Regions from separate parts of the Sphingobium sp. LMA1-1-1.1 genome, predicted to be linked through region 2. Evidence: predicted binding sites of a transcription regulator. Region 2 holds the regulator's gene; each other region holds the start of a gene.
What was found. Region 2 encodes LexA, which represses DNA repair genes until DNA is damaged. Its sites were predicted from a motif close to GTTCCNCNCTTGTTCT; they were not measured.
Positions count from the first base shown of each region.

Region 1: rmuC (DNA recombination protein RmuC) is a predicted target of LexA. The motif match lies at 1,939-1,954, and genes of this name have one in related genera.
Region 3: uvrA (excinuclease ABC subunit UvrA) is a predicted target of LexA. The motif match lies at 3,061-3,076, and genes of this name have one in related genera.
Region 4: MRBLMA1_RS02940 (ATP-dependent helicase) is a predicted target of LexA. The motif match lies at 4,060-4,075, and genes of this name have one in related genera.

Region 1 covers NZ_JBEGHS010000045.1:97,112-104,810, forward strand. Annotated here, with positions in the region: gene MRBLMA1_RS17175 (nicotinate-nucleotide adenylyltransferase) at 1-344, opposite strand, end outside; gene rmuC (DNA recombination protein RmuC) at 503-1,924, opposite strand; gene MRBLMA1_RS17185 (endo alpha-1,4 polygalactosaminidase) at 2,145-3,005, opposite strand; gene MRBLMA1_RS17190 (cadherin domain-containing protein) at 3,618-7,699, shown strand, end outside.
Region 2 covers NZ_JBEGHS010000023.1:11,144-18,842, forward strand. Annotated here, with positions in the region: RNA gene ssrA (transfer-messenger RNA) at 1-262, opposite strand, end outside; gene MRBLMA1_RS11595 (anthranilate synthase component II) at 350-940, shown strand; gene trpD (anthranilate phosphoribosyltransferase) at 1,137-2,129, shown strand; gene trpC (indole-3-glycerol phosphate synthase TrpC) at 2,126-2,917, shown strand; gene moaC (cyclic pyranopterin monophosphate synthase MoaC) at 2,914-3,399, shown strand; gene glp (gephyrin-like molybdotransferase Glp) at 3,396-4,577, shown strand; gene MRBLMA1_RS11620 (hypothetical protein) at 4,639-4,797, opposite strand; gene lexA (transcriptional repressor LexA) at 4,952-5,638, shown strand; gene MRBLMA1_RS11630 (ComEC/Rec2 family competence protein) at 5,629-7,699, opposite strand, start outside.
Region 3 covers NZ_JBEGHS010000001.1:1,034,718-1,042,416, reverse strand. Annotated here, with positions in the region: gene MRBLMA1_RS05070 (DUF262 domain-containing protein) at 1-67, shown strand, start outside; gene uvrA (excinuclease ABC subunit UvrA) at 103-3,015, opposite strand; gene MRBLMA1_RS05060 (septal ring lytic transglycosylase RlpA family protein) at 3,175-3,747, shown strand; gene MRBLMA1_RS05055 (UrcA family protein) at 4,337-4,681, shown strand; gene MRBLMA1_RS05050 (LytR/AlgR family response regulator transcription factor) at 4,851-5,594, opposite strand; gene MRBLMA1_RS05045 (sensor histidine kinase) at 5,596-6,708, opposite strand; gene MRBLMA1_RS05040 (hypothetical protein) at 6,894-7,124, shown strand; gene MRBLMA1_RS05035 (hypothetical protein) at 7,204-7,455, shown strand; gene MRBLMA1_RS05030 (hypothetical protein) at 7,685-7,699, shown strand, end outside.
Region 4 covers NZ_JBEGHS010000001.1:595,296-602,994, forward strand. Annotated here, with positions in the region: gene MRBLMA1_RS02905 (response regulator) at 1-371, opposite strand, end outside; gene MRBLMA1_RS02910 (pseudouridine synthase) at 533-1,447, shown strand; gene rsmD (16S rRNA (guanine(966)-N(2))-methyltransferase RsmD) at 1,444-1,992, shown strand; gene MRBLMA1_RS02920 (globin domain-containing protein) at 2,042-2,491, opposite strand; gene MRBLMA1_RS02925 (RrF2 family transcriptional regulator) at 2,601-3,053, shown strand; gene MRBLMA1_RS02930 (Fe-S oxidoreductase) at 3,034-3,498, opposite strand; gene MRBLMA1_RS02935 (GFA family protein) at 3,646-4,041, opposite strand; gene MRBLMA1_RS02940 (ATP-dependent helicase) at 4,145-6,421, shown strand; gene MRBLMA1_RS02945 (hypothetical protein) at 6,425-7,003, opposite strand; gene MRBLMA1_RS02950 (hypothetical protein) at 7,000-7,557, opposite strand.

The DNA of each region.
Region 1 (7,699 bases), on a different contig from region 2:
CATTGGCCGAACTGGGCAAGATTGTCCGCCCCCATCAACCAGATGAAGCGATTGCGGCGATAGCGGCTTTGCAGCGCCTTCACCGTGTCGATCGTGTAGCGGGTATGAAGCCGCGCCTCGATCGCAGTCGGCCGGATGAGGTTGCGCCGCGCAACTTTTTGCGCGTGGGCAAGGCGGGCGGGCAGGGGCGCCATGCCGGTTTTCGGCTTGAGCGGGTTGCCCGGAGAGACCAGCCACCAGACTTCATCCAGTCGCAGAGCATCGATCGCGAACAGGGAAATATCTCGGTGTCCGTCATGCGCCGGATTGAAGGAGCCGCCGAGAAGGCCGATGCGTTTCATGATTCGCCCATGCCAGTCAGCGGCCCCGCACGCAAATTCAAGGGGGGTGACGGGAGCACTCTCTTATTCTTAGCGAACTAATAAATAGCCGCGACAAGCAATCTCAGCGTCCCATCCTGTGGTGAACGGCATTGGTTAGCTTCCTAACTTCATGCCGCCTTCTATTCTGCCGCGTTCGGCAGGGCCCGAATCGCTTCCGCCGAAGAGGGTTCGCGGACCAGCGCCTCCACCGGCTCCAGTTCCTCCAGTTCTTTGCCACCCGTCTCGATATTGAGGTCGCGAAGCTTGCGCCCCGTCACCAGCACACGACCTTCGAAGCTGCCGACGAAGCTGTTATAATCGGCCACGGCCCCGTTCAGCCGGTTGCCCAGCTTCTTGAGCGAACCTGCCGCTCCGGCCAGCCGCTCATATAGTTCCTTGCCCAGCATGCCGATTCGCTTGGCCTCGTCCGCCATCTTTTCCTGGCGCCAAACCGCCGCGACGGTCCGGGCGATGGCGATGAGGTTGGTCGGCGTGGCCAGCAGCACCCGCTTTGCAAAGCCATGGTCCCAAAGCTGGGGATCATGCTCCAGCGCCGCGGAGAGGAAATGTTCGCCGGGCACGAACATGATCACATAATCGGGCGCCTCGTCGAACTGGTCGGCATAGCTTTTCCGCCCCAATGTATCGACATGCGCGCGCATGGCGGCGGCGTGGGCGGACAGCAGCCGTTTCCTCTCCTCCTCGCTCTCCGCGCCATAGGCATCCTGATAGGCATTCAGCGACACCTTGGCGTCAATCACCAGCGCCCGCCCGCCCGGAATGCGCAGGATCGCATCGGGGCGCAAACGGCCGTCCTCGCCCTCCACGCTCACTTCGGTCCGGAAATCCACATGCTCGGACAGTCCACAGGTTTCCAGGACATTGCGCAACTGCTGTTCGCCCCAGCGCCCGCGCGCCTTGGGTGCATGGCGCAGCGAATCGACCAGCCGCTGGGCCTCGGCGCGCACCGCCTCCTGGCCCGTCTTCATCGATTCGATCTCGCCGCGAAGGATGCCATAGGCCTCTGTCCGCTGTTGCTCGATCTGGGTGATCTTCTGGTCGTAGCGCTGGATCGTCTCGTTGACCGGATGCAGCAATTGCCTGAGCTGCGCCTCGCTCTTCTCATGCGCCTGCGTCATGCGCTGGTCGGCGCGTTCCAGGAAATGGCTCTGCGCCTGGTGCAGCAGCTTGCCGCCAATCTCGCTGAACTGGGCGGAAAGCTGCTCCTTCGCGTCCTTGAGCGCGGCGATCTGCGCCTCGAAGGCTTCCGCCCGTGCCTGCGTGTCGGATCGCAACGCCGCCAGTTCCCGCCCCGCCACTTCCCGCGCCGCGCGCTCCGCTTCCACCTTCTGCGCCAGATCCGCCGCCTGCGCCGCGCGTTCCTGCGCCACCACCAGTTCCTGGATGGCGGCATTGCGCTGGGCCGCCGCCATGTCGAGCTTGCCCGCCAGATCGGCCTTTTCCGCCAGCAGCGGAGCCACGGACCGGCCCCGCGCCAGCCAGCCGATCGCCAGCCCCGCGACCAGAGCGACAATGACAAAGATGGTGGCCAGGCTGTCCATATATGCCCCTTTCCAGAACGAAAGGTGAACCTAGCCGCATGACGTCAATGCCGCAAGTCGGATTGTCTCGCCACAGAATTGAAAAAACAGATAAAAACTTAAGAATAGTGACAAGTCGTAACCGATATTAAAGAGAAATAGTGCAAGAAATAGATTGTCGAATTTCCCTTTTGCACGCGTAAATCCGCTCCATTTCTGCCGAAATTATCAATGGATCATGTCAGTTGCACCGGTCGGGGGCAGGCCGATCGAGCGCGACGACGGTGATGATCGTCGAAATCTGCGCACTGACAGAGGTACTGCACACCCGTGTTCGATCGAATGAGCCTGCTGGCCATTCTTCCGGATATTCCGCATTGAAGGCGGGTTTTCCCGCCGCGATATAGGGCGCGGCATCGGAACAGAAATTGTCCAGGACGCAGCCTTCGAACAGGATCGCGTCGAACAGGGGAAGGAGCTTGGCGGATGATTTGCTCGCGTTCTTCTGCACCGGTTTCAGCCCATAGCCCCGTGCCCGAACCGACAGGGCGGTGGCATAATCGATCATATCCTGCTCGGTCAGGGCGAAGCCGGTGGTCGATGCGCCATCCTCGAAGGAATCCATGACGTCGAATTCGACATAATCAAATCCCTTGTCGCGGCACATGCGCAATCGGTCATCCATGATCTGGATGAACTCGGGATAGCGGCGGATGTCGATATAGCGTTCCCCCGCAAAACCGGGATAGCTGTTGCCCAACAGTCCGGAAATGGCGGCCAGGCTGGCATAGTCTGGACGATTATTTTCGGCCGATCCAATGTCGAGATAACAGATCGTCCTGATCCCGCTGGCCTTGGCAAGCGTCACATAACTCGTCGGCGTGTCGAACCCGTCGACGTCGAGATAGGCGACCGAAGGCGGCGTCGCCGGTAATCCCTGGCTCTGCAATATCCAGTCCCAACTGGACAGCGGCGTCGGTGACGGGGTCGGGCTGGGCGAAGGCGCTGTTGTTGGCGCGGGCGTCGGAGTCGGGGCGCTATTGTTGTTGGCGCCGCCACCGCTACCGCCACCACCACAGCCAGCAAGCATCAAAGCTGCCATTGCCAAGGCGCTGAGTTGCGAGAGATTTTTGTGAGCCGGAGACATAGTCATGGTCCCTGTATTTTGGGAACATTGATCGTGGATCACGAAATGGTTCCGGCGGGACGGGCAATCAAAACTGGCAACCTTATAAAGAAAAACAACTCCCTCTGGGATATACCCTAAGATATAAATCAAATTTTATAATCGACGATCTCATATGTCGAATGACAGACCCATCTATTCATGAACGGGACAATTTTATGGGAATGCTGGTTAAATGAAGTTGACATAAGATCGTATCTAACAGCACATTAACCATGGAAAAAAATTGTTAAAAATCGAGTCGCCCCAAGATTGCGTGGTTTGACTGTAGCCATATGCGGCGCTTCCGATGTTCGGGCCGCAAGGGCGTTTTGAGAAAAGTGAGCTTTTTACTCTGATATCGCCTTATTGGCGCGGATAATGGCCGGGACGGGCCGGATGGCATCGATTTATCGTCGATGCCAGGAGAAGTGCTGTCCTTCGTTGTCCAATATATGTTCTGTCTCGGCTTTGCCGAATAAAAGAAAAAACGTTCCGGTCGCAAACTTATGATGTGATTTCCAGGATCCATAAGTTTGGGGGTTTGTCATGACCTTTGGCCATAGCGTCACAATAGACGGCTCTCTGGATGACTGGTTTGCCACCGATCGGATCGATGACAACAGTAATTCCGGCTATCAGATCTATTCAACCGTGGATAATGGCGACTTCGTCTTCGCCCTGAAGGCGCCCGTCGCCATCGGCACGAATACGACGATCTGGCTGAACACGGATGGCAAGACGTCCACCGGCTATCAGATATTCGGCTATGCGGGCGGCGCGGAATATAACATCAATTTCGCCGCCGACGGGACGATCAATCTCTATACCGGCGCTGCAGGTGAGACCCTGGTGCTCGGCGGCCTGACCGCCGCCTGGTCCGCTGATCACACGACCGTCGAATTCCGGCTGCCGACCGCTTCGGTGGGCAATCCGGCGGCGATGTACAGCTATTACGACATCAACGACACGATCTTCCTGCCGTCGAACTACCAGTCTGCACCTTTCACGGTCTTCAATCAGCCGACGGCGACCGAGGCGCCCGACATGCGGATCGGCATCGTCTTTTCGCAGACGACCTCCGATGCCTATTTCAACTCGACCGCCTATTCCCAACTCTTCATGTCGGTCCAGTCCCAGGCGATGCAGGCCGGCATCCCCTTCGACATCCTGACCGAAGCCGATCTTACCGACCTCAACAAGCTTTCCCATTATGACGCGCTGGTCTTTCCGTCCTTCCGCAACGTACCGGTCGACCAGGTGGAGGCGATTACCCACACGCTCGAAATGGCCAGCAAGCAACTGGGCATAGGGCTCATCACCGCGGGCGAGTTCATGACGAACCAGCCCTATGTGAGTGGAGGCACCATTGGCGGCGACCCGCTTCCGGGTGATCCCTATGCGGCGATGAAGGTCCTGTTCGACGCCACGCGGGTCACGGGGGGCACCGGCAACGTGCAGGTGAACGCGACCGATCCGGCGGGTCTAGTGCTGGATCACTATACGAACGGACAACTCGTCAACAGCTACACCAATGTCGGGTGGAACGCCTTCACCAGCGTCAGCGGCACTGGCCAGACGATCGCGACCGAAACCATCAACGGCGGCCAGACCTATACGGCGGCGCTCGCCACCCAGACGGGATTGGCGCGCAATGTCCTCTTCTCCAGCGACGGCGTCATGGCCGACGCCAATATGCTGCAACAGGCGATAAGCTATGCGGTCAACGGGACCGGCCTGTCGGTCGGCCTGCATCTGACCCGCGATTCCGGCATCGTCGCTGCGCGCGTCGACATGGATCAGAGCCAGGAACTGGAAGACGTCAATCCGCCGGGATCCACGCCGGGCATCTACGACAAGCTGTTGCCCATCCTCACCCAATGGAAGGCCGACTACAATTTCGTCGGCAGCTTTTTCATCAATGTCGGGAATGGAACGAACGGCACCGGCACGGACTGGGCCATATCGGCGCCCTATTACAAGGCGATACTGGATCTGGGCAGCGAGATCGGCACGCACAGCCTGACCCATCCTGACGATACCAACAAGCTGAGCGCGAGCCAGATCGCGACGGAGTTCGGCGGCAGCACCTCGATCATCAACACCCAGCTCAGCAATTATCTGGGCTACGCCTTCCAGGTGGCCGGCGCCGCTGTCCCCGGCATGCCGGAAACGCTGCCGGTCTCCCAGGAGATCATGAAATATGTGACGGATTATCTGACGGGCGGCTATGCGGCGCAGGGGGCGGGCTTTCCCAATGCCTTCGGCTATATGACGCCCGACAATCAGAGCCAGATCTATTTCGCGCCCAACACCTCCTTCGATTTTACCCTGGTCGAGTTCCAGGGAAAGAGCGTGGCTGATGCCACCAGCGCCTGGCTGGCCGAATTCGACAAGCTCGTTGCCAATGCGCAAACCCCTGTGATCGTCTGGCCCTGGCATGATTATGGCGCGGCGGACTTCGTGTCGGGCAGTCCGACGGCTGACGGCCCCTATGACATTTCGATGTTCAACGCCTGGCTGCAACATGCGGTCGCGGCCAACATGGAATTTGTGACACTGGACGATCTGGCGCACCGGATGACGGCGCTCAAGAGTTCGACGATCACCTCGACGGTGGTTGGAACCACCATCACCGCCTCCGTCACGGGAGCCAATGTCGGCAATCTCTCGCTCGATGTCGACCGCCAGGGATCACTGGTCATACAGAATGTCTCGGGCTGGTATGCCTATGACAGCGACAGCGTATTCCTGCCGCAGAGCGGCGGCACATTCACCATCCACATGGGTGCTGCGGCAGACGACGTGACCCATATCATCGACCTGCCGATGCGGTCGGTGCTGATGAACGTCACGGGTGACGGTCGCAATCTGGCCTTCTCGCTGGTGGGCGAGGGCAAGGTCATCATCGATATCGCCAATCCCGGCGCCAAGGGCGTCATCGTCAGCGGCGCCACATTGGCCAGCCAGGTCGGAGAGATCGTGACGCTGGATCTCGGCAGCTCCGGCCTTCACAATGTCACGCTGGAAACGGGATATCAGCCCGTGATCACTTCCGACGGCGGCGGCGACAGCGCGGTGTTTTCAAGGCCGGAGAACGGCACATTGGTCACCACCGTCACCGCCACCGATGCGGATGTCGGGGACGTCGTCGCCTATTCCATATCCGGCGGGGCGGATGCGGCCAGGTTCACGATCAACAGCACGACCGGCGTACTTTCGTTCATCAACGCACCGAATTTCGAAGCGCCCGCCGATGTCGGCCAGGATAATGTCTACAATGTGGTGGTCCGCGCCTCCGACGGCTATCTGTTCGATGAACAGGCCATGGCGGTCACCGTCACCAATGTGAACGAGGTGCCCGTCATCACCTCAAATGGCGGTGGAGCGTCAGCGGCCATCTCCGTTCCTGAAAACACCACCATAGTGACCACGGTCCAGGCGATCGACCCCGACGCGGGGACGACGCTGGTCTATTCGATCGTCGGGGGTCCGGATCGCACGGCATTTGCGATTGATCCATCGACGGGAGCGCTCAGTTTCCTGACCCCGCCCAATTACGAAGCCCCTGCCGATGCAAACGGAAACAATGTCTACAGCTTGACCGTCCGCGCATCCGACGGGACATTGTTCGCTGATCAGGCGATCAACGTCACCATTACCAATGCGAACGAATCCACGCCCGTCATCACTTCGGGCGGCGGTGGCGACACGGCTGCCATTTCCGTTTCCAGCGGCACGAAACCCGTCATGAAGGTGACGGCCATCGATCCTGATGTCGGCACGACGCTGGTCTATTCGATCGCCGGGGGAGCGGATGCCAGCAAATTCACGATCAACGCGTCGACCGGCCAGCTCAACTTCCTGAACGCGCCCAATTTTCTGCTGCCGACCGATGCCGGCAACGACAATGTCTACGATGTGACGGTTCGCGCTTCGGACGGAACATTCTATGACCAACAGGCCATTGCAGTGACCGTCACCATATTCAACGCACCGCCGATCATCACGTCCAATGGCGGTGGCGCGTCGGCCACAATCAATGTGGCGGAGAACAGGACGGCGGTGACGACTGTCCATGCGACCGATGTCAATATCGGCCAGACCGTCAGCTATTCGCTGGGATCGGCAGTTGATGGATCACTCTTCAATATTGATCCGGCCACGGGTGTCCTGACCTTCAAAACGGCTGCGGATTTCGAAAGTCCCACCGACTCCAATCAGGACAACCGCTACCAGGTGCAGGTGTTGGCGACCGACAGCCTGGGTGCGCAGGATTTCCAGAACCTGACCATCGTCATCACCAACGTCAAAGGCGTTTCGCTGACGGCGGCGAATGGCGGATCGACGCTGACGGGCACGGGGGAGGAAGATACGCTGAAGGGAGCGGCGGGCAACGACACGCTGATCGGCAACGGCGGCAACGACACGCTGGTCGGCAATGGCGGTAATGACGTTATCGATGGCGGAGCAGGCAATGATCGCATCACCGGCGGAGCGGGGGCCGATATATTGACGGGGGGTTCGGGTGCCGATCTGTTCATCTACAATGCAATCGGCAACAGCACGCCCCTCGTCATGGATCGGATCATGGATTTCGAGGACGGCATCGACAAGATAAGCCTGTCCGG
Region 2 (7,699 bases):
AGAGCAAGAGCCTCGTTATCGTTGGCACTTGTGAGTTTTGAACCTTTTTACGGCGTACTCAGGCCGGGTAAAGGCACCGCTTTTCAACACACGTCGATCCTAGTTCGGCCCCGTCACGCGCCCCGAAAACCGGGGAATGTGGTGGAGCCGCCGGGTACCGCCCCCGGGTCCGCTGCGCCTATTGCACGATACGATTTATCACCATAGCCGGGCGAACCCGGCACCGCCCTATATGGAGAGGCGCATCCGGTTTATCAAGCCGTCGCCGTTCGCAGGTCCAGGACAGTTCTCCCGTCGATCCGGAATCCCGACTCTTCCCCTGCCTCCGATCCGGCGCTAAAGCCGCGGCATGATCCTCGTCATCGACAATTATGACAGCTTCACCTGGAACCTCGTCCACTACCTCATGGAACTGGGCGCGCAGGTTGAGGTCGTCCGCAACGACGCCATTTCCGCCGGCCAGGCCCTTTCCACCGGCGCGCAGGCATTTCTGCTCTCGCCGGGCCCCTGCACACCCAACGAAGCGGGCGTCAGCCTTGATCTCGTCGCCGCCTGCGCCGATGCCGGCGCGCCGTTGTTGGGCGTGTGCCTCGGCCATCAGTCGATCGGCCAGCATTTCGGCGGTCAGGTCGTGCGCGGCGGGCTGATGCACGGAAAGACATCGCCGGTCACGCATGATGGCACCGGGCTGTTCCAGGGGCTGCCTTCGCCCTTTACGGCCACCCGCTATCATTCGCTGATCGTCGAGAACATTCCCGAAAGCCTTGTCGTCAACGCCACCAGCGAAGACGGTTCGGTCATGGGATTCCGGCACCGTGACCTGCCGATTCATTCGGCGCAATTCCACCCGGAAAGCATCGCCACGGAACATGGCCACGACATGCTGGCGAATTTCATGCGGATCGCCGGCATTCCGGTCCGCGAACGTGTGGCGGGCTGAACCGCTTTCCCCGGCAGTCCGGCCGCCTGTCCTCCTGCTTCACTCAACGCCGGAAAATTGATCACCATCGGTCCTGCGAATCCGGAAGTAGACGGCGCGATATGGCACCGCCCAGTACCACGCTGTTGCACATCCATAGCGACTTTCGCGTATCCCATCTCGACTCTGGCACCTTCCCATGATTAAGGCAGCGACCATGACCCGCCTGCCCGACCCCTGCCAGCCTCTCGACGCGCAACAGGCCGCAACGGCTTTCGATATGCTGTTCGATGCCGAGTTGCCGGAGGAGGAAATCGCCGGTTTCCTTGTCGCCATGGCCCGGCGGGGCGAGACGGCAACGGAAATCGCCGCCGCTGCCCGCGCCATGCGCAAGCGCATGATCCCGGTCACGGCGCCTGCGGGGACGATCGATGTCTGCGGCACGGGCGGCGACGGGCATCACACCCTCAATGTTTCAACCGCGGTGTCGCTGGTCGTCGCCGCTGCCGGCGTCCCCGTGGCCAAGCACGGCAACCGTGCCGCCTCCTCCAAGGCGGGCGCGGCCGATACGCTGGAGGCGCTCGGCCTGGACCTGGCGCGAGCAGCCGCGACAGCAGAAGCAACGCTGGCCGATCTTGGCATCTGCTTCCTTTTTGCGCAGAATTATCATCCCGCGCTCAAACGGCTTGGCCCCATTCGCAGGGCGATCGGGGAACGCACCATCTTCAACCTGATGGGGCCGCTCGCCAATCCCGCAGGGGTGCGCCGTCAGCTGGTCGGCATCGCCCGCCCTGACTATGTCCCCGTCTATGCGGAGGCGCTGGCGGAACTCGGCGTCGATCACGCGATGATCGTTTCCGGCGACGAGGGACTGGATGAATTGTCGCTGGCCGGCGGCAACGAACTGGCCGAGGTGAAAGGCGGCCGCCTTGTCGCGATGCGTCGCCTGACCGCTGCGGAACTCGGCCTTTCCACCCATCCGGTCGATGCGATCAGGGGGGGCGACCCCGCCTATAACGCTGCCGCCCTGCGCGCCCTGTTGCAGGGCGAAGCTGGTCCCTATCGCGATGCGGTACTGCTGAACACTGCTGCCGCCCTTGTCGTGGCGGATGCCGTATCCGATTTTCGCGAAGGCGTGGAGGAAGCCGCCGAAACCATCGATCGCGGCCTTGCCAATGCGCTCCTCAATTGCTGGATTGCCTATAAATGACGAACAAGCTGATCGAAATCTGCAATATGAAGCGAGAAGAGGTCGCCAGCCGAAAGGTGGCAACCGCCATTTCCGCGCTGCACGCCCGCGCCGCCGAGCAGACGCCGCCGCGCGGCTTTCGCAAGGCGCTGGACGACGCAGCCCGCTCCGGATTCGGCCTGATCGCCGAGGTCAAGAAGGCCAGCCCGTCCAAGGGCCTGATCCGCCCGGACTTCGATCCCCCCGCCCATGCCCGCGCCTATGCGGCTGGCGGCGCAGCCTGTCTGTCAGTGCTGACCGACGCGCCCTTTTTCCAGGGGCATGACGACTATCTGGTCGCGGCCCGCGCCGCCTGCGCCCTGCCTGTGCTGCGCAAGGATTTCATGATCGATCCCTGGCAGGTGCTGGAAAGCCGCGCATTGGGGGCGGACGCGATCCTGATCATCGTCGCGGCGCTCGATGACAATCAGATGGCGGAGATAGAGGACGCCGCGCTCGGCCTGGGCATGGACGCGCTGGTCGAAGTGCATGACGCGCAGGAACTGGAGCGGGCGATGAAACTCCGCTCACGCCTGATTGGCGTCAACAATCGTGACCTTAGAGACTTCACGGTCGATTTCGCCCGGACATATGAATTGGTCGGCCATGCTCCGGAAGGCTGCACCTTCGTCGCGGAAAGTGGCATAGGCAGCCATGACGACCTGATCGCCATGGCGGATCATGGCGTCCGCTGCTTCCTGGTGGGGGAAACATTGATGAGACAGGCGGACGTCGAAACGGCCACACGCAAACTGCTGACCGGCCAATGAGCAAGCTCACCCATCTGGACGAGGAGGGATCGGCCCATATGGTCGATGTTTCCGCCAAGGCCACAACCGCGCGCAAGGCCGTCGCGAGCGGCCGCATCAGCATGAGTGCCGAAGCGGCGGCGGCCATCGCGCAAGGGTTGGTGAAGAAGGGCGATGTGCTGGCCGTCGCCCGCGTCGCCGGTATCATGGCGGCCAAGCGGACCTCCGACCTGATCCCGCTCTGCCACCCCATTGCGCTCAGTTCCGTCAGCGTCGACCTCGACCTGGACGGCACCGGCGTGTCCGTGACGGCGACTGCGAAGACGGCCGGACAGACCGGCGTGGAAATGGAGGCGCTGACCGCCGCCTCGGTCGCGTTGCTGACGGTCTATGACATGGCGAAGGCGCTGGACAAGGGCATGATCATCAGCAACGTGCGGCTGCTGGCCAAGAGCGGCGGCAAGTCCGGCGACTGGACAGCCAGGGAAGATGGCGCGGTATGAGCCTGCTTCCCGTTGCGGAGGCGCAGAACCGCCTGATGGCGCTGGCAAGGCCGCTGCCGACGGATCACGCGCCTGTAGCCGCCTGCGCCGGGCGCTGGCTGACGGAAGATGTCGCAGCACTGCGCGAGCAGCCCTGGGCCGACCTTTCTGCGATGGACGGCTATGCCGTTCGCGCCGCCGAATCGCCGGGGCCATGGCAGGTGGTTGGCGAAAGCGCGGCGGGTGGGACGCTGCCTGCACCGCTCGAACCCGGCCAGGCTTGCCGCATCTTCACCGGAGCGCCCTTGCCGCCGGGCGCAGACGCGATATTGATCCAGGAAAATGCTGCCCGCGAAGGAAATGAGCTGCGCGGGCTCGAAGAGGCTCTGGCGGCGGGCCGCCATGTCCGCTCGGCCGGTTCCGATTTCCGCAAGGACGATCTCCTGCTGACGGCCGGCAGCGCGCTTGGCCCCGCGCAGATCGCGCTTGCCGTAGTGGCGGGGCATGGCGCACTGCCCGTTTCCCGCCGGGCGCGGGTCGCGTTGATCTCCACCGGCAATGAACTGGTGCCGCCCGGCGCGTCGACGCAGCCAGGCCAGCTTCCGTCATCTAACGCACCTATGCTGGCAGCCCTGCTTGCGAGCCTCCCCTGCGACATCATCGACCTGGGGATCGTGCGAGATGATCTGCCCGGCATGGCCCAGGCCTTTGCCCGTGCCGCCGATGCCGACATCATCGTTTCGACCGGCGGCGCGTCGGTCGGCGACCATGATGTGGTCCGTCCAGCCTTCGCCCAGGCTGGCGGCTCGCTCGATTTCTGGAAAATTCGCATGCGGCCGGGCAAGCCGCTGATGGCAGGGACATTGGATTCCGCCATTTTCCTGGGCCTGCCGGGCAATCCGGTATCAGCCTTCGTAACCGCGACGCTGTTCCTGCTGCCGCTGGTCCGCCACATGATGGGCGCGGCATCGCCCCTGCCGCGCACCGCGGTCGCGACATTGGCAGCATCGCTACCCGCCACGGGGGAACGGGACGACTATCTTCGCGCCTTCCGCACCGAAGCCGGCATCGTTTCGGTGACGTCGCAGGACAGCGCCGCCACCGCCGCCCTGGCCATGGCGGACTGCCTCATCCTGCGTCCCGGAGGCTCCGCTCCGGTGGCGGCAGGCGATCCCGTCACGGTGCTTCCCCTAATATAAGGGCCTTGCATAAGGAAAGGGGTCGCCATGCGACCCCTTCCAGTGCGAAGCTGATGAATGTTCAGCGCTGCTGCTTGCCGGGCGACTTGTCCTGACGGCGCTCATCACCCATTTGGCCCTGCCGGTCTTCCTGCTGTTGCTGGCGTCCACCCTGATTGGCACGGTCGCCGCCCTGCTGATCGCGACGTTGATCGCCGCCCTGGTTGTTCTGGTTGGCCATCTTACTCTCCTATTCACCTTCTTCGGCGAAGGCAGGCTTGAAAACGGCCCGGCGGCCGGCACGTTCCCTTAAACGCGGCGAACCGTTAGGCGCTTGACTTGCCCCGTTCCGTTTCCTATGCGTTCCCTATCCGTTCCAAAGAAGGGCAGGCGAAATGTTGACACCCAAGCAACAGGAATTGCTGAGCTTCATTCAGATCCGGCTGGAAGAGGGAGGCGTATCTCCTTCTTTCGAGGAGATGAAGGAAGCGCTGGACCTGCGGTCGAAATCCGGCATCCATCGCCTGATCAATGCGCTGGAGGAGCGCGGCTTCATCCGCCGCCTGCCCAATCGTGCCCGCGCTCTTGAAGTGCTCAAGCTGCCCGATGCCATGCATCGCGCGCCCAGGCTGGTCGTGCCTGCCAAGGCGCCGGTGACAACTGCTCCTGCCTTGAGCAAACCACCGATCGTCGCCAATGACATATTGGAGATTCCCCTGCATGGCCGCATCGCGGCCGGTGTTCCGATAGAGGCATTGGAGGGACAGAATATGCTCTCCGTACCCGCGGCGCTGCTTGGGACCGGGGATCATTATGCGCTGGAAGTCGCAGGGGACTCCATGGTCGAGGCAGGCATACTCGACGGCGATTTCGCGCTTATCCAGCGTACCGAAGTCGCGCGGGAGGGGCAGATTGTCGTCGCTCTGATCGATGAAAATGAAGCGACGCTCAAATATTTCCGGCGAGAGGGGCCCAAAGTCAGACTCGATCCTGCCAATAGTGCCTATGAACCGCAGATCTACGACCCGCGTCAGGTTCGCATTCAGGGCAAGTTGGCCGGGCTGCTGCGACGCTATAACTGACCGCCTCCGGATCGGCGCGGCCAAACGGAAGGTCGCGCAATCCACGGATGCCCGTCGTTCCGCATTTTCGCGCTGCGCACGGTACCATGGTCCAGATCGATGGCCAGCCCCCCGGTCTGAGCGAGGAATCGCCTATCCACCTTCAGCCAGCGAGGACGGCAGGCACCTGGCAGTCTACGGTCGCTGACGACGATATCGGCATTGGCGCAATCCCGCGCCAATATCGCATGGTCGATATTTACATTGCTCCGAGTGAGCAAAAGGTTCCACTTACGTCCCCCGCCCACCAGGCGGACGGCGCAGAGATCAAGCGAACAATGTGCCTGGGGCAACGTCGGCAGTGCTTCCAACGCGCCACCGTAACCAGCGCTTTCCGCCAGCATGTCGCGTGTGTAACTTCCGGCCCGTGCCCGCAGTATCGCCATGCCACTTGCGGTGCGAACCGCGACGTGGCGGCCATCGCTGCTGATCAATATGCCAGGCATCGGGGTCGCGAGGATCATGGTTACGCCTGCGGCAACGGGCATCAGGCCAGCCCAGCGCCAGTGACTCCGCCATAGGAGGCACCACAGCATGCCGAGCATCACGAGGCCGAAAACAGCGCCGGATTGGGCGGGCGTCAACATCACTGCCCAAGGGCTGGATGCTACGCCATGGGCCACCAGCAGCAGCAGATCCAACGCCCGCGCAGCAAGCCACCAGAAGGGCGCGCCCCACCCGCCCAGATCGAACAGCAAGGCCAGCGCTTCCAGCGGCATGACGACCAGAGTGGTAAGAGGTATCGCGACCAGATTGGCGACCGATCCCATCATGCCCGCCTTGTGGAAATGGAACAGAGCGATCGGCGCGAGCACCAGTTCGACCACCAGACCCGTAAGCAACATGCCCGCAAGACTGCGCCCCAGCCGGCGCCATGCCGCCTCGTCGCGCCCGGCTGCAAAGCGTCGGAAAGCGGGATGCTCGCCCAGTGAAACCAGAGCGACCACGGCGGCGAAGCTCATCTGGAAACTCGGTCCCATCAATGCTTCGGGCCATATGGCGAGCACGACCAGCGCCCCGGCCGCGACCAGGCGGAGGGTGATCGCATCCCGCCCCATCGCCAGTCCTCCGAGCACCAGCAGGGCAGCGATGCAGGACCGCACGGTCGGCACTTCGGCGCCGGTCAGGATCGTATAGCCGAGGCCGGCCAAAGCCCCACCGCCCGCCGCAAGGAGCATCAGCGGCCAATCGAGCGCTGCCCGGCGGCTGAGCGCCATCAGCCGCATCAGCAAAAAGATCACCACACCGATCAGTGCCGTCACATGCAGGCCGCTGATCGACAGGAGATGCGCAAGGCCGCTCCGCCGCATCGCCTCCGCATCGGCTTGCATGATCGCGCCCTGATCACCCGTGGCCAGGGCAGCGGCAATGCCGGCCCCCTGGCCGGGAACGCGCGTCAGAATGTGCTCGAACAAACGCGTTCTCAGGCGCGGACCTGTGGTGGCGGGCCGCAGGATCGTGATGGGCGGCAGCGCACGGCCCGTTGCGCCGATACCATCGAAATAGGCCCGGCGCGCAAAATCATAGCCACCCGGCAAGCTGGGCGGCGCTGGCGGCATCAGCCTGGTACGGACGGCCACGACGGCCCCCTCACCCAGTCCAGCCGGCGTCGAGGACTCGTCAAGATTGATGCGTACCAGGGCGGGCAGCGCCGGCATGCCGATCGGCCGGATCAAAAGCCGACTCATGTGCTGAGCAGGCAATCTATGAACGGATTGGACTTCTCCCTTCAGCGTGAGGACGACAGGGCGGGCCAGAGGAGGCGATCCCACCACCATGGCCTTGCCCCAGACCAGCAGGCAACCAGCGCAGGCCAGCAGGCTGCCAGCGACGAGCGCCTGACGCGTCCGGCCACCCGGTGGCAAAAGCAGCGCAGTGAAGGCGACTCCCAGCATCACGCAGCAGAAAGCAAGCCAATCCAGCCGGTTGGACAGAACGAACCAGGCGGCTATGCCCGCCGCCAATGCCACGGGGACCCAAAGCGGCAACCGCTCGCGCTCTTCCTCCAGCCACAGTTCCAGC
Region 3 (7,699 bases), on a different contig from region 2:
TGATCAAACGATGGAAGCGCCGGCAAACCAAGTGCTTGCTGTCGCGGCTCGATTTAAAAAGAGCTAAGATTAAACCAAGAAGGGAATTCCCTTCTTGGTTTATCACTCCGCCGCCACAGCCTCCAACCCCAGCAACGGCGCGAGATAGCGCCCGGTAAAGCTCCGGGCGTTCTTCGCTACCTTTTCGGGCGTGCCTTCGGCGACGACTTCGCCGCCCTTGACGCCGCCTTCGGGGCCCATGTCGATGATCCAGTCGGCGGTCTTGATGACATCAAGATTGTGCTCGATCACGACCACGCTGTTGCCCTGTTCGACCAGGGCGTGGAGGACTTCGAGCAGTTTGCGGACGTCTTCGAAATGGAGGCCTGTGGTGGGCTCGTCCAATATGTAGAGGGTGTTGCCGGTGGCGCGACGCGACAATTCCTTGGCGAGCTTGACGCGCTGGGCTTCGCCGCCGGACAGGGTGGTGGCCTGCTGGCCGACCTTGACATAGCCGAGGCCCACTTCGGCGAGCATCGCCATCTTGTCGCGGATGGGGGGGACGGCCTTGAAGAATTCCACCGCATCCTCGACGGTCATGTCAAGCACGTCGGCGATGGACTTGCCCTTGAACTTCACCTCCAGAGTCTCGCGATTGTAGCGGGCGCCGTGGCAGACGTCGCAGGTCACGTAGACGTCGGGGAGGAAGTGCATCTCTATCTTGAGCACGCCGTCGCCCTGGCAGGCTTCGCAGCGGCCGCCCTTGACGTTGAAGCTGAAGCGGCCGGGCTTGTAGCCGCGGGCCTGCGCCTCTGGAAGCTGCGCGAACCAGTCGCGGATGTTGGTGAAGGCGCCGGTATAGGTGGCCGGGTTGGAGCGGGGGGTGCGGCCGATGGGCGACTGGTCGATGTCGATCACCTTGTCGCAATTTTCGAGGCCGGTGACCTTGTCATGCGGGCCGGCGACGATGCGGGCGCCGTTCAGGGTGCGGGCCGAGGCGGCGTAGAGGGTGTCGATGGTGAAGCTGGACTTGCCCGATCCCGACACGCCGGTGATGCAGGTGAAGGTGCCGAGCGGGATCGACGCCGTGACATTTTGCAGGTTGTTGGCGCGGGCGTTGTGGACGGTGAGCTTCTTGCCCGAACCCTTGCGGCGGCGGGGCGGTACCTCAATGCGGCGGGTGCCGTTCAGATAGTCGGCGGTCAGGCTGTCCTTGTGCGCGAGGAGCTGGTTCAGGGTGCCCTGGGCGACGATGGTGCCGCCGTGGACGCCGGCGCCCGGCCCCATGTCGACGATATAGTCGGCGGTGCGGATCGCGTCCTCATCATGTTCCACGACGATGACGGTGTTGCCGAGGTCGCGCAGGCGCTTCAGCGTGATGAGCAGGCGGTCATTGTCCCGCTGGTGCAGGCCGATCGACGGTTCGTCGAGGACGTAGAGGACGCCCGACAGGCCGCTGCCGATCTGGGAGGCGAGGCGGATGCGCTGGGACTCGCCGCCGGACAGGGTGCCGCTGGTGCGGTCGAGGTTCAGATAGTCGAGGCCGACATTGTTGAGGAAGCCGAGGCGCTCCACGATTTCCTTGAGGATGGCGCGGGCGATCTGGTTCTGCTGGTCGTTGAGGCGGGTGGGGAGGGTGGAGAAGAAGCCGAGCGCGTCCACCACCGAGCGGCGGGTGGACATGGAGATGTCCTCTCCCGCGATCTTCACCGCCAGCGCCTCGGGCTTGAGGCGGGCGCCGTGGCAGGTCTCGCACGGCATGGCGGTCTGATATTTGCTGAGCTCCTCCCGCATCCAGGCGGATTCGGTCTGGAGGAGGCGGCGGTTGAGGTTGCCGATGACGCCCTCGAACGCTTTCTTGACCTCATAGCTCTTGCGGCCGTCGACGAAGCGCAGGGTGACCGGCTTGCCGCCGGTGCCGTGGAGGATGATGAGCTTCACCTCCCCCGGAAGGTCGGCCCAGGGGGTGTCGAGGGAGAAGCCGAACTCCTTCGCCAGGGAGCCGAGAACCTGCATGTAATAGGGGCTGGGCGGGTTGGACTTGGCCCAGGGGACGATGGCGCCCTTCTTGAGGCTGAGGGCTTCGTTGGGGACGACGAGTTCGGGGTCGAATTCCTGCCGCTCGCCCAGGCCGTCGCAGGCGGGGCAGGCGCCCTGGGGGGCGTTGAAGGAGAAGAGGCGCGGTTCGATCTCGGCTATGGTGAAGCCGCTGACGGGGCAGGCGAACTTCTCGCTGAAGACGATGCGGTTGGCGGGGATGCCGGCGCCCTTGAGGTTGCCGGTGGATTCGGCCTCCTCCTCACGGCCGGGGACGACGCCGTCCGCCAGGTCGACATAGGCGAGGCCGTCGGCGAGTTTCAGCGCCTGTTCGAAGCTGTCGGCAAGGCGCGTGGCCATGTCTTCGCTGACGGCGAGGCGGTCGACCACCACTTCGATGTCATGCTTGTACTTCTTGTCGAGGGCGGGGGCGTCCTCGATCGCGTAGAGTTCGCCGTCGATGCGCACGCGGGTGAAGCCGGCCTTCTGCCATTCGGCCAGTTCCTTGCGATATTCGCCCTTGCGGCCGCGCACCACGGGGGCGAGCAGGTAGAAGCGCGCGCCATCGGGCAACTGCATCACGCGATCGACCATCTGGCTGACCGTCTGGGCGCTGATGGGGAGGCCGGTGGCGGGCGAATAGGGAATGCCGACGCGCGCCCAGAGCAGGCGCATATAGTCGTAGATCTCCGTCACCGTGGCGACCGTCGAGCGCGGGTTGCGGCTGGTCGTCTTCTGCTCGATGGAAATGGCGGGGGAGAGGCCGTCAATATGTTCGACGTCCGGCTTCTGCATCATCTCCAGGAACTGGCGCGCATAGGCGGAGAGGGATTCGACATAGCGGCGCTGACCCTCGGCATAGATGGTGTCGAAGGCGAGGGAGGACTTGCCTGAGCCGGAAAGGCCGGTGATGACGATCAGGCTGTCGCGCGGCAGGTCGACGTCGACGCCCTTGAGATTATGCTCGCGCGCGCCGCGGACGCTTATGGTGGTCAGCATTCGGGAAACCTCTGCCGAGGGGTGATGGGATTCATGGGGCGTGTTGTTCCAGATTTGTTCTTGGGAGGCAAGGGCCGGTCGGGCGCAAGATAGGGACTGTGCGGCGAAAGGAAAAGGCAGCGGCTTTGCTCCCGCGCCTTGCCGGGTTAAAGGGCGGGGATGAGCGGGATTTCGGTTCGGATGCGATATGGCGTGCTGGGCGTGGCGATGGCGCTGGCGGCCTGTGGCGGGGGCGTGCGGTATCGGCCCGTGAGCGACGTGCCGGTGCGGGTGGGAAAGCCCTATAGCGTCAGGGGCGTGACCTATGTGCCTGCCGCCGATCCGGTCTATGATTATCTGGGCTATGCGAGCTGGTATGGCGGCGAGAGCGGGAACCAGACCGCGAGCGGCGAGCGTTTCCGACCGAGGGCGGTGACGGCGGCGCATGTGACGCTGCCCCTGCCAAGCTATGTCGAGGTGACGGCGCTGGACACGGGGCGGACGATCCTGGTGCGGATCAACGATCGCGGACCCTTTGCCGGGCGGGGGCGGATCATCGACCTGTCGCGCGGCGCGGCGGAACAACTGGGGATCAGGGCCACCGGCCATGCACCGGTCAGGGTGCGCGTGGTGGAGCCGCCGGAAAAGGACCGCAGGAAGCTGCGCGAGGGCAAGGAGGCGCCCGAGCGCCCCGTCGTCGACGCGCGGACGCTGGCCAAGCTGCGCGCCCAGCTGGCGGCGTCGGGGCAATGATGTCGTTCGTGGAAGAATGTCGTCGGTTTGTCTCCGGCGGATGTTGCCGGGCGGCGCCGATGCGCGGATCATCGAATGGCAAAAACGGTGGTTGCGCCTTCGCGATATGGTGGCGTCCAACATGGTGACGATCCGGCAGGCGACGATCCGCTAAGGATCGAAGCCATCCGCGTCCGAGCATTTGACAGAAATCCCGGAGAGCCCGACAGCTTCCTGGATGCACCCCCGGCCGTTCCCTTGCGCCGGGGGTGCTTTCTTATGTGCGTCATTCTTTGGCTCCTGGTAATTTTACGTTACGGAATGGCTGTTTTCCTGACGTAAAATTGTCGTTCGTCCGCGCCAGACTGCATTTGGTCGAGAAGAGCGTCGTTGGCCGACCCGCCTGGCCGCCGGTCGAAAGCGAAAAGCGACGCATTCGCAAAAGGCCTACACGGATGAAGTGCGAAGACAGGGACAATGATCTGTTCGTTCTGGGATCTCTTCATTCAGGGATCTGGTTGTTCAGGCCGCTCTTCTCTTCGCCTGAGGCTTGCCGAGCGCGTGGCGCGAGGGGGCCGGGAAAAGCATTAGAGTCGAGGAGACAATTGCCATGATCGCCTTCAAGTTCGCCCCCGCCTTCGCCGCCATCGTCGCCCTGGGTGCGGCCGGCGCGGCATCCGCCACCGAATTCCAGTCCAACGGGAAGACTGTCGAGGTCAACTATCATGATCTGGACCTGTCCAGCGCGAAGGGACAGAATATGCTGAAGGGCCGCATCTGGCGGGCCGCCTGGAAGGTGTGCGCGGATGGCGCGACCTCTGCCGAAATGAAGAAATGCCAGTCGGTCGCCGCGGCGCATGTGCGCAGCTCGGTCGAACTGGCGGTCGCCAAGGCCCAGAGCGGCGAGCGCTATGCCGATATGAACAAGGAAAAGCCGGTCGGCCTGGGCAACTGAGTTTTTCCAGTCGATCCTGAAGAAGGCCCGGTGGATGCCGGGCCTTTTTTCGTTTCCGGATCAGAGCGTTTTTACTGGAACGGCGATCTGATTGAATCAGATCGCCGTTCTGGATTCTTTGTTTTCCGTGATTTCCTGACCAGCGATCGATTCCGATCGCTTGGAAATCCTAGCGCCCGGCCATGGCGCGGGCGTTGGTGAGATAGGTGCGGCCGATGCGGATTTCGCCGCCGTCGGCGAGGCAGGCCGACCAGACGCCGCTGCCGTCATGGCGAAGCCGGGAGATATGGTCGCGGCGGACGATGTGCGAGCGGTGCAGGCGGACGAATTGCTGCGGGTCCAGCCGGTTTTCCAGCGAACTGATCGTCTGGTGCAGAAGGTAGCTGTTGGCCCCGACATGCAGCCGCATATAGTCCCGCTCCGCCTCTATCCGGTCGATCTGGGCCGCGCCGATGCGGATCAGTTCGGAGCGGTGCGGCACCCAGAATTCCTCCGCCCATTCCGGTTCCTCCTTCGCGCTGGTGGCGGGGGAGGGCGCGGCGCGGTTGCCCAGCGCCTGTTCGACGCGATCGATGGCGCGCGACAGGCGTTCATGCGCGACCGGCTTCAGCAGATAGTCCACGGCGGCGAGGTCGAACGCCTCCACCGCGAAACCTTCGAACGCGGTGACGAAGATCACCGCCGGGCAGAGGCCCATGCGCGAGGTAGCCCGCGCCACGCCGATGCCGTCGAGCAGCGGCATGGCGATGTCCAGCATCACCAGGTCCGGTTCCAGCCCCTCGATCAGGCGCAGCGCCGCTTCGCCATCGCTGGCGGTGCCGACCAGCGCGATGCGCGGTTCACGGGCGCAGAGCATCTGCAGGCGTTCCACCGCCAGCGGTTCGTCGTCGACGATGAGAGTCCTGATGGTCATGTCAGATGCTCCGTCGGATGATGGGCAGGGTGAGGTCCACGGTGAAGCCGCCGCCGTTGCGCGGACCATAGTCGATGCGGCCCTCTTCACCGAAGCGGGCAATCAGGCGGTCGCGCACATTGGCAAGGCCGATGCCGCTGCCCGCATCGGCGCCGCTTGGCGGCTTGTCGCCATTGTCGGTGACGCTGAGGTGAAGCATGCCCTCCTCCTCCCGCGCGGCGATGGTGATGGTGACCGGGCTGGACGTGCGCGACACCCCGTATTTTATGGCGTTTTCCACCAGCGGCTGGAGGATCAGGCCGGGGACGCAGGCGCCCAGCAGCCGGTGCGGGATCTGGATACTGGTCGACAGGCGATCGGGAAAGCGCACGGATTCGATGTCGAGATAGAGTTTCTGGAGGTGCACCTCCTCCTCCAGCGAGACATCGTCCAGCGGGTCGCCCGTCAGGCTGGTGCGGTAGAAATTGGAGAGGGAGAGGATCATCTGTTCCGCCTCGTCCCGCCGGTCCTTCATGACGAGGGAAGAGAGCGAGTTCAGCGTGTTGAACAGGAAATGGGGGTTCACCTGATAGCGCAGCGAGCGCAGTTCCGCCTGCTGGGCGGCGCGTTCCAGCCGGGCGGCGCGGCGTTCCACCCGATGGGCTTCGCTGGCATAGGACAAGGCGAGATAGAGGCCGGCCCAGGCAGCGAGGAAGAAATAGCGGCTGATCGCGTCCTCCACGATCTGCATCAGGGCAAATCCCTGTTCGCTGGCATATTTCTGATAATCGCTATCGGGGATGAGCGAGACCGGGTCGTAGATGTTGAAGACGTAGAAATTGGCGGCCGCCGTGGCCAGCGCGAAGGGCGCGGCGAGCGAGAAGGCGGCGATGATGCGCGTCGCCAGCGGCTGGCGGTCGAACCGCCGCAAGCAGAGATAGAGGATCCAGGTGACGACGATGCCGATCACCGTCACCACCGCGCGGCGGGCGGCCATGGCTCCCTGCGCCTCGAACCCCATGACGGAGGCGCGCAGCGTCACCAGCATCGCGTAGAAGAACCAGAAACCCAGTATCGAATAAAGCGCGACCGTCGGCGGCACGCCCGGCTCGCCGTCTTCATTTTTTATGTTCATGGCCGCAGTCTAGGCGAGGGCGCGGCGTCTGTCGCCCCTTCGCGCCGAAGCTGGTCGAAAGCTTCCATGCGTTGGTCGATGGAGGCGGCCGGCGGAACCCGCCCTTGCCGCCGTCCGTTTCCTGTTTCGGAAGGTGTTCGCGACCGCTTTGGCCTTTTTCAGCGCGGCGCGACCATGAGGAGAGCATGATGAACGACAAGACCGATATCAGGCCCAACAGCCGCGAGGAAGCGCATGACAAGCGGTCCACCGATGCGCAGGACCACGCCGTGACGACCGAGGAGAAGCTGGACGAGGGATTGATGGACAGCATGGATGCGTCCGATCCGCCATCGGCCACGGCGCCTGGCGATCATGGCGATCCGGTCCCTTCTTCCGGCTTTCCCGAAGGCAAGGACAAGAAGGACGAGCGATAGACGGCCCGGCAAATCGTGATATGATCGGTTGGAGGGGTGGCCTCGTCGCTGCCCCCGCAGGTGAGAGGAGCCAATTCATATGCCGACTTCCGCCACTCCCGCGATCGAACGCATTGCCCGCGTGCTGGCCGGGCGCCAGCTCAGCCTGAATGGCGAGGGCAAGGATCCGCACGCGGCGAGCGCAGTCGATGCCAGTTGGCAGGACCATATCGACGATGCCTATGCGATCCTCCACACGCTGCGCGAGCCTGATGCGCAAATGGCGCAGGCGGGTGACGTGACCGTGTGGCGCAGCATGATCGGCGCGGTCCTGGAGCGCCGCGCCGGATAGCGGGCGGTCAGGGCCTGCTCCCTGCGGCGCATTAAGGCGCTGGCTGCGCGAGGCCGGGTCACTGCTGGCCAGGGCGTGTTATTCGATTGAGCGCATTCATAAAAATTACATGTTGCGCCGCACAAGAAAAAATGATTCCCTGTACCTGTCGGCAGAACCGGCGCTTAAGCTTGCAGTAACCATATGGGGCGCATGTTCTGCTTACGACTTGAAGTCGGAGGGCAAAGACATGGGCACGAGTGCA
Region 4 (7,699 bases), on a different contig from region 2:
GCCAACAGATCGCGCGGCGCATATGGCTTTGCCAGGCATCCCAGTGCCAAGCCTCGCGCGTCGACAGGGCAGGCGCCCGTCACGAACAGCACCGCAACTCCTCGACCTGCGGCAAAGCGCGCCAGGTCGATGCCGCTCTTCTCGCCATGAAGGGTCACGTCCGCGATCACCAGATCGACGCTTTCCTCCTCCATGACACTGACGGCATGGGCATATTCGTCGACGGTCGCGGCGACGCGATAGCCCGCCATTTCCAGCACATGTTCATTGTCGAAGGCAACCAGCGGTTCATCCTCGACCACCAGCACGCTGCGAATGGCCTTGCGGCGCTCCCGCGCTCCGGCTTCCCCTTTTACCAGCCCGAAAAACATTTGCCGATACGCCCCATTTGCGCCATTCAACCGACCAACGTGCAGCGCCCCGCAGGGGTTTCGCATCGTCCTGGCGCATGGGCGCAAGGACAGCACCATTCGTCAATTTCCTGGCTTCTCCAATATGGGGAGGCCATCCCGTTTTGAAAAGGAACTCTTCTGTGGAACCGCCGAAAAAATCTGGGCCGCCGCGTCGGCCGGGCTCCGGTGGTCCCAGACGTCCGAATGACGCCAAACCGGTGCCAGGGTCCCGCCCGGCTCGCCCGCCCTTCAAGAAGGCCAGGACGGCGCCCGCAAAACCGGCCAATCCCCATCCCGCCCGCGCCGCAGCCGTCGCTAGCGGCAAGAACGAGCCGCAGCGCATCGCCAAATTGCTCGCCCGCGCAGGCATTGCGTCCAGGCGGGAGATTGAGCGGATGATCGAGGAAGGACGGATCACGCTGAACGGGGAGACAGTGTCCACGCCCGCCACGCTCCTGACATCGCTTCACGGCGTCGCCGTCGACGGCAACCCGGTCGCCGCGCCGGCACCCGCGCGCATGTTCCTCTTTCACAAACCATCGGGTTTCCTGACGACAGAGCGCGATCCTCGCGGGCGGCCCACCATTTACGACAAGCTGCCGGCCGACCTTCCCCGCGTCATGCCGATCGGACGGCTCGACATGACGACCGAAGGCCTGCTGTTGCTCACCACCGATGGAGAGTTCAAGCGGCAGATGGAGCTGCCTTCGACCGGCGTGCCGCGCACCTATCGCGCCCGCGCTTTCGGAGAGGTCAGCCAGAACCAGCTTGAGGATCTGTTCGACGGGCTGGAGATCGACGGCATCCGCTATGGCCAGATAGAGGCCAATCTGGAACGCCGCACCGGGCGCAACCAGTGGATCGAAATGACGCTGACCGAAGGCAAGAATCGCGAAGTCCGCCGCGTGCTCGAACATCTGGGGCTTCAGGTGAACCGGCTGATCCGCACCAGCTATGGCCCCTTCCACCTGGGCGAACTCGCATCCGGCGCGGTCGAGGAGGTGCGCCAGCACGACCTGGTCCTGTTCCGCAAGAGCCTGAAGGACGCGAAATGAGGATCGTCGCAGGCCAGTGGCGCGGCCGCCCCCTCGTCGCGCCCCGCGGCGACGCGACGCGACCCACGGCGGATCGCACCCGCGAGACCCTCTTTTCCATGCTGCTGAGCCGGATCGGCTCCTTCGAGGGGTTGAGCGTCGGCGATTTTTTTGCCGGCTCGGGCGCCCTGGGTTTCGAAGCGCTTTCACGCGGCGCGGCAAGCTGCGTCTTTGTGGAACAGGACCGTGCCGCGCTCGATGCGATCCGCGCCAATGGCGACAAGCTTGGCGTCCGTCCCGACATTCGCCAGAGCAGCGTCCTGTCGCTTGGTCCGGCGAGCAAGCCGCTGGACCTTATCTTCATGGACCCGCCTTATCAAAGCGGGGCGGGCATGGTGGCGCTGGACAAGCTCAGCCGCCTGGGCTGGACCGGCCCCGCCACATGGATCAGCATCGAGACCGACCGCCGGGAAGATGTCGAGGTCAAGGGCTTCGCCACCGACGCGGTCCGGGACGTCGGCAAAGCCCGGCTGACGCTGCTACGCGCAACGGACCAGGCGGAATAATCCGCCCCTCCGATCGGCCCCGGTCCTCGCGGAAGCCCTTCACGCCGGATCACGCCGCTTCGGCATCCTCATAAGCCTGTGCCTCCTTGCCGATCAGGATATTGGCCAGGAACCAATAGGCCTGCCCCCAGGCGTCCAGCACGGCATCGGTCGCCACCTCCTCGCCCAGCACATCGCGGATGGCAGGCAGCAGCGCTTCGGCCACCTTGGGGTAATGTTCCGCCTTGACCCCCGTTTCGACATGGCGCTGCACCATCCGCGCGACGGCGCCGTCCAGAGCCTGCAACCTGTCGATATTCTCGGCATAGCCCAGGATCGCCGCAGCCAGCCGCTTGGGCTGCTCCCCGCTTTCCTGCGCCGCCTGATCGAACATATCCCTGATCGACGCATCCATGAACAGACGGGCGTACATGGCCGTCGTGATCTCCACGCCATGCTTGCGCAAGGCAGGGGCAGTCGCTTTCACGATGGCAATGGTGTCGTTGGTCAATTGGGTCATGGATGCACCTTTGTCGAGCAGTTACAAAGGTGCATCTACTATGCATGTTTTAAGATGTAAACAGGATATATGTTCAAGACCCGTCCTATGGCCTATAAGCGTGGATGCCATGCAGTTGACCCGCCACACCGACTATGCCCTGCGCGTTCTCATCCATCTCGCGGTCGCACCAGGCGGCCGCGCCACCATCCCGGAGATCGCTGACGCCTACGGCCTGTCCCGCAACCATCTGATGAAGGTGGTGCATCATCTCGCCCAAGGCAGCTTTCTGAAGACCCAGAGGGGACGTGGCGGAGGCTTCACCCTGGCGCGTCCGGCAGAGACTATCGGCCTGGGCGAAGTCGTCCGCCATAGCGAGCCTGACATGAAAATGGCCGACTGTGAGGGTTGCGCGCTACGTCAGGCCTGTGGCCTGTCGGGCATATTGCGGGCCGCCACCACAGCCTTCCTGTCTGTGCTCGACCAGCATAGCCTTGCCGATGCGGCGCGGGACCGGGCCGGGCTTGCGGCCATCATCGCCGCCCTGCCCGGCCCGAAAGCCGTCAGCGCCGCTTGCGCATAGATTTGGGCGCTTCGCTTCTGTTGATGCAGCTATCCTGCACGGTCTTGCTGCACAGCGGATAATCCTTCTGTTCAGTTGGCGGAGGAGTCATGTTGCCGCCGACCGTAGCGGGGTTGGCAGACGTGCCGACCGGAGCGGAGGGATCATGCGGCACGCCGGCGGGCGCCGGCTGCATGCCCGTCTCAGGAGGCACGGCACCCATCGGCTGGCCAGCATTGGGATCAGCGGCGGGCGGCGGTGTAGCCGGTGTCGCCGGACTGGCGGAAGCCGCTCCGGGGTCGGCCGGCGTGGCGGGTGTGGCAGGCGTCGCGCCCTGTTCGGGCGGAGGCGGCGCACCGGTCGCTGGCGGCTGCGTCGAAGCAGGCATGTCCTGCGCGATCGCCATACCAGTGACGCCAGTGCCAAAGGCCAGCATGGCCGCACCAGCCAACAGGATCGATTTCATCGGGATCATCCTTTCCTTGTTCTCACCCCGTTCTGCCTTCGGGCTGGACAAAGAACCGGATGCATTACGCCTGCGTTCCGGCGATGGCGACGAACCGTTGCGATCGCGCCGTCAGACGATGCCCCAATGACGCTCCCCGGTGGGGCCTCAATGCTCTGGATAGCGTTCGAACTTGGGCAATTCATGCGCACCCGCCATCCACGGCGCAGCCTCGGCGAATTGCACATGGATGGTGGGCGGCAGAACGGACTGGTCGTCCAGCGTTGCCGTCTGGATGTCGACCATCCCCGGAAAGAAAGCAGAGTTGCGATAGAACAACCCCGTGCCGCAGGTTCCGCAAAATTCCCGCGTCACATTTTCGGAGGACTGGTAGCTCACGGCTTTGCCCGTCACAGTCACCATATCTTCGCGAAACAGGGCCCAGCCGACCATCGGCGCTCCGGCGCTTTTCCGGCAATCCGAACAATGGCACAGCGCGCTATGGATTGGTTCCCCCCGCGCTTCATACTGGATAGCCCCACATTGGCATCGCCCAGAGACCATGGCCTTTCTCCTTGCATGATTCGCCTTTTGTTCTCATAGAAGGAACGGCAGCGCAAGGGGCCCGCTCTTGCCGCTTCCCGCCCAGCATCCTAGTTGACAGCTCATGACCCTGCCCGCTCCCTCGCCCGATGATCCCCCCTATCTTCAGGGGCTGAACGAACCCCAGCGGGAAGCCGTGCTCACGACCGAGGGGCCGGTGCTGGTCCTCGCCGGCGCAGGCACGGGCAAGACGGCGGCGCTCACCGCCCGCCTCGCCCATCTGATCGCTACCAGGCGGGCCTATCCGTCCGAAATCCTCGCTGTCACCTTCACCAACAAGGCAGCGCGGGAAATGCGGGAACGGGTCGGTCGCATGATCGGCCCCGCGGTGGAGGGCATGCCGTGGCTCGGCACGTTCCACGCGATCGCCGCAAAGATGCTGCGCCGCCATGCCGAACTGGTCGGCCTGCAATCCAATTTCACCATCCTCGACACGGACGATCAGCTTCGCCTGACGAAGCAACTCATCCAGGCCGAGGGTATCGATGAGAAGCGCTGGCCCGCCCGCCAGCTCGCCGGCCTCATCGACCAGTGGAAGAACAAGGGCCTGACCCCGGAGGAAATCGGCGCCGGCGAGAGCGAGGGCTATGCCAACGGAAAGGGGCAGAAGCTCTACGCCGCCTACCAGGCGCGCCTGCGCGATGTGAATGCCTGCGATTTCGGGGACTTGCTGCTGCATGTTCTCACGATTCTGAAACGCCACCGCGACGTTCTGGAAAGCTATCAGCAGCGTTTCCGCTACATCATGGTGGACGAATATCAGGACACCAACTCCAGCCAATATCTCTGGCTCCGCCTGCTGGCGCAAACGCGCAAGAATATCTGCTGCGTGGGCGATGACGACCAGTCCATCTATTCATGGCGCGGGGCGGAAGTCGCCAATATCCTTCGGTTCGAAAGGGATTTTCCGGGCGCGAAGATCGTCAGGCTGGAACAGAATTACCGATCGACACCCCATATATTGGGCGCTGCCTCAGGGGTCATCGCGGAAAATGGCAATCGCCTGGGAAAGACGCTCTGGACGGACATCGACGTGGGCGAAAAGGTCCGGGTCATCGGCGTATGGGACGGACCGGAGGAAGCGCGGCGCGTAGGCGAAGAAATCGAATCGATAGAGCGCGGAGGCGGGTCGCTGGACGAGGTCGCCATCCTCGTCCGCGCCCAGCACCAGACTCGCGAGTTCGAAGACCGCTTCATACAGATCGGCCTGCCCTATCGCATCGTCGGCGGCTTCCGCTTCTATGAACGCGCCGAGATTCGCGACGCGCTTGCCTATCTTCGCCTGGTCAACCAGCCTGCCGATGATCTGGCGTTCGAACGGATCGTCAACGTTCCCAAACGCGGCCTGGGCGACAAGGCGGTGGAAAAGCTGCATCGGCTTGCCCGCGCAGAGGGCATAGCGCTCGCCCTCGCCGCTGCGCGGATACTCGACACGGATGAGATGACGCCGCAGGCCCGGCGCAGCCTGGGCGCCTTCATCGGCGATCTCGCGCGCTGGCGCGACCGCGCGGCGCAACTGCCCCATGCCGAGCTGGCGCGGCAGATACTGGACGAAAGCGGCTACACCGCCATGCTCCAGGCCGAACGCACCGCCGAAAGCGCGGGACGACTGGAAAATCTGAGCGAACTGACCCGCGCCATGGAGGAATATGAGACGCTGGGCGCCTTCCTTGAGCATGTCAGCCTCGTCATGGACAATGAGGCGCAGCAGGACGAGCGCAAGGTCACGATCATGACCATCCACGCCGCCAAGGGGCTGGAGTTCGATACGGTCTTCCTGGCAGGGTGGGAGGAGGGAATTTTCCCCTCCCAGCGCGCGCTAGACGAAGGCGGCCTCAACAGTCTGGAGGAGGAGCGTCGCCTCGCCTATGTCGCGATCACGCGGGCGCGGAAATCCTGCATCATTCTCCACGCCGCCAACCGCCGCATCTATGGCCAGTGGACCAGCTCCATCCCTTCGCGCTTCGTCGGGGAACTGCCTCCCGAACATGTGGATGAGGAGAGCAGCATGGCTGGCGGCGCCTCGCTCTGGCGCGCCAACTGGTCCGAACGTGCAGATCCCTTCGCCAATGTTCAGCGGGGCTCCGGCCGCGGTCCGGGCTGGCAGCGCGCCCAGCAGGGCGGGCAATTCACCACCGAACCCATCCGGATCGTGGAAGCGCGCACATCAGCCGTCTCGCTCGGCAACAAGGGTCGCGACGACATGATCATCGGCCTGCGCGTCTTCCACCAGAAATTCGGCTATGGCACCGTGGCGCAGATCGAAGGCAACAAGCTGGAGATCGACTTCGAGACGGCCGGACGCAAGCGGGTGATGGACAGCTTCGTCCAGCCGGCTTGATTTTCAACATGCGTTTCCGGAATGGTTCAAAACAATGGGCATCAAATGCTCCGGCTCTCGCACCCCCCCGACAATATAGCCGGACATAAGATCACCGGTCCGTAACCCTGCATTTTTGCCTTTCAAAAGAAATCCGTATATTCCAATAAGATATACGGCAACAGCAACCGAGTCCGCGCCAGAGGCTCCGACGGCTTCCTGATCTCCGCGCAACGAAACTGGCCCCCAGGCGGTTTCAACTTCGCGCAGATGCCAGCTTAACCGTCCTCGTGTTCCGCCGGCGCTACTGCGAAAGGAAGATAGTACTTCTCCCCAGGCCGTTGCCCCGACAGGGATCGCCAACCTCCCGTCAACGCAGACAGGTGCTTCCACTCGAAGCCTGAACCTGTCCCCCGGCTTCGCCCCTCTGCTGCCTACGGCATCCACCACCGAAAGTTGCACAATGGTGCCGTCGATCCAGCGGGGAGCATCGGCTCTGTTCTGCGACACGCCTGGCAAAGGCGAAGCGAGGATCTGTGCATCTACTGCCGAGACCATGCAACTCGCGCTGAGCCATGCGCTCAAGACGAAACGCATCTTCATTGTGGCACCCCGTTGCGGAACTCCGTCTCGCCCCCGTCGGACATGGGTTGTTGCGTCGTTGCCAATGCCGATTGCGCCAACATGTCGCCGGCCGGCGCGCCCATGATGAACGGAAGATCCTCATCCAGAATGGCGGTGAACGCAGTTCCGCGAGGGATGCGGGCGCTTGTGCCGGTCATGATGAAACCCAATGGCCAGGAAGTCATGACAGCGCCTACGACTACCGCCGTACCCGTTACTCCCTTGTCGTTGATTCCGCCCGTCAAACGGACGCGGCGTCCGCTCATATTAAGGTGGACGGCGCGAACTTCGACGAAGCCCGACTTGCCCCACATGCCTTTGTTGCGAGCTTCAATGATCTCTCCTTCGCCGCGCGTTCCAGCGGGAATGACCACCAGCGGACCAATCATTACAGGAGCGACTGTTTCAATCGGAAATCTTTGACCGGAATAGGATTGCTTCTTCTTGGTGGTCAGGTCGGCCAAAATGCGAACCGCAAGCTTGGTGCCGACCGGCACATATTGGACGCTGGCGACACCCGCGGAGCTTGTCATCGGGGGCTGTGCCTGCGCCGGGATTACTCCAATCGAAGTCGACCATAAAATCGTAGCGAGTAGTTTCGGCACGTTCTTCCCCCTTCACGAACTGAACTTGCCGCGACACTACTGCCTTGTTTTATTTACGCTTCTTCGCATT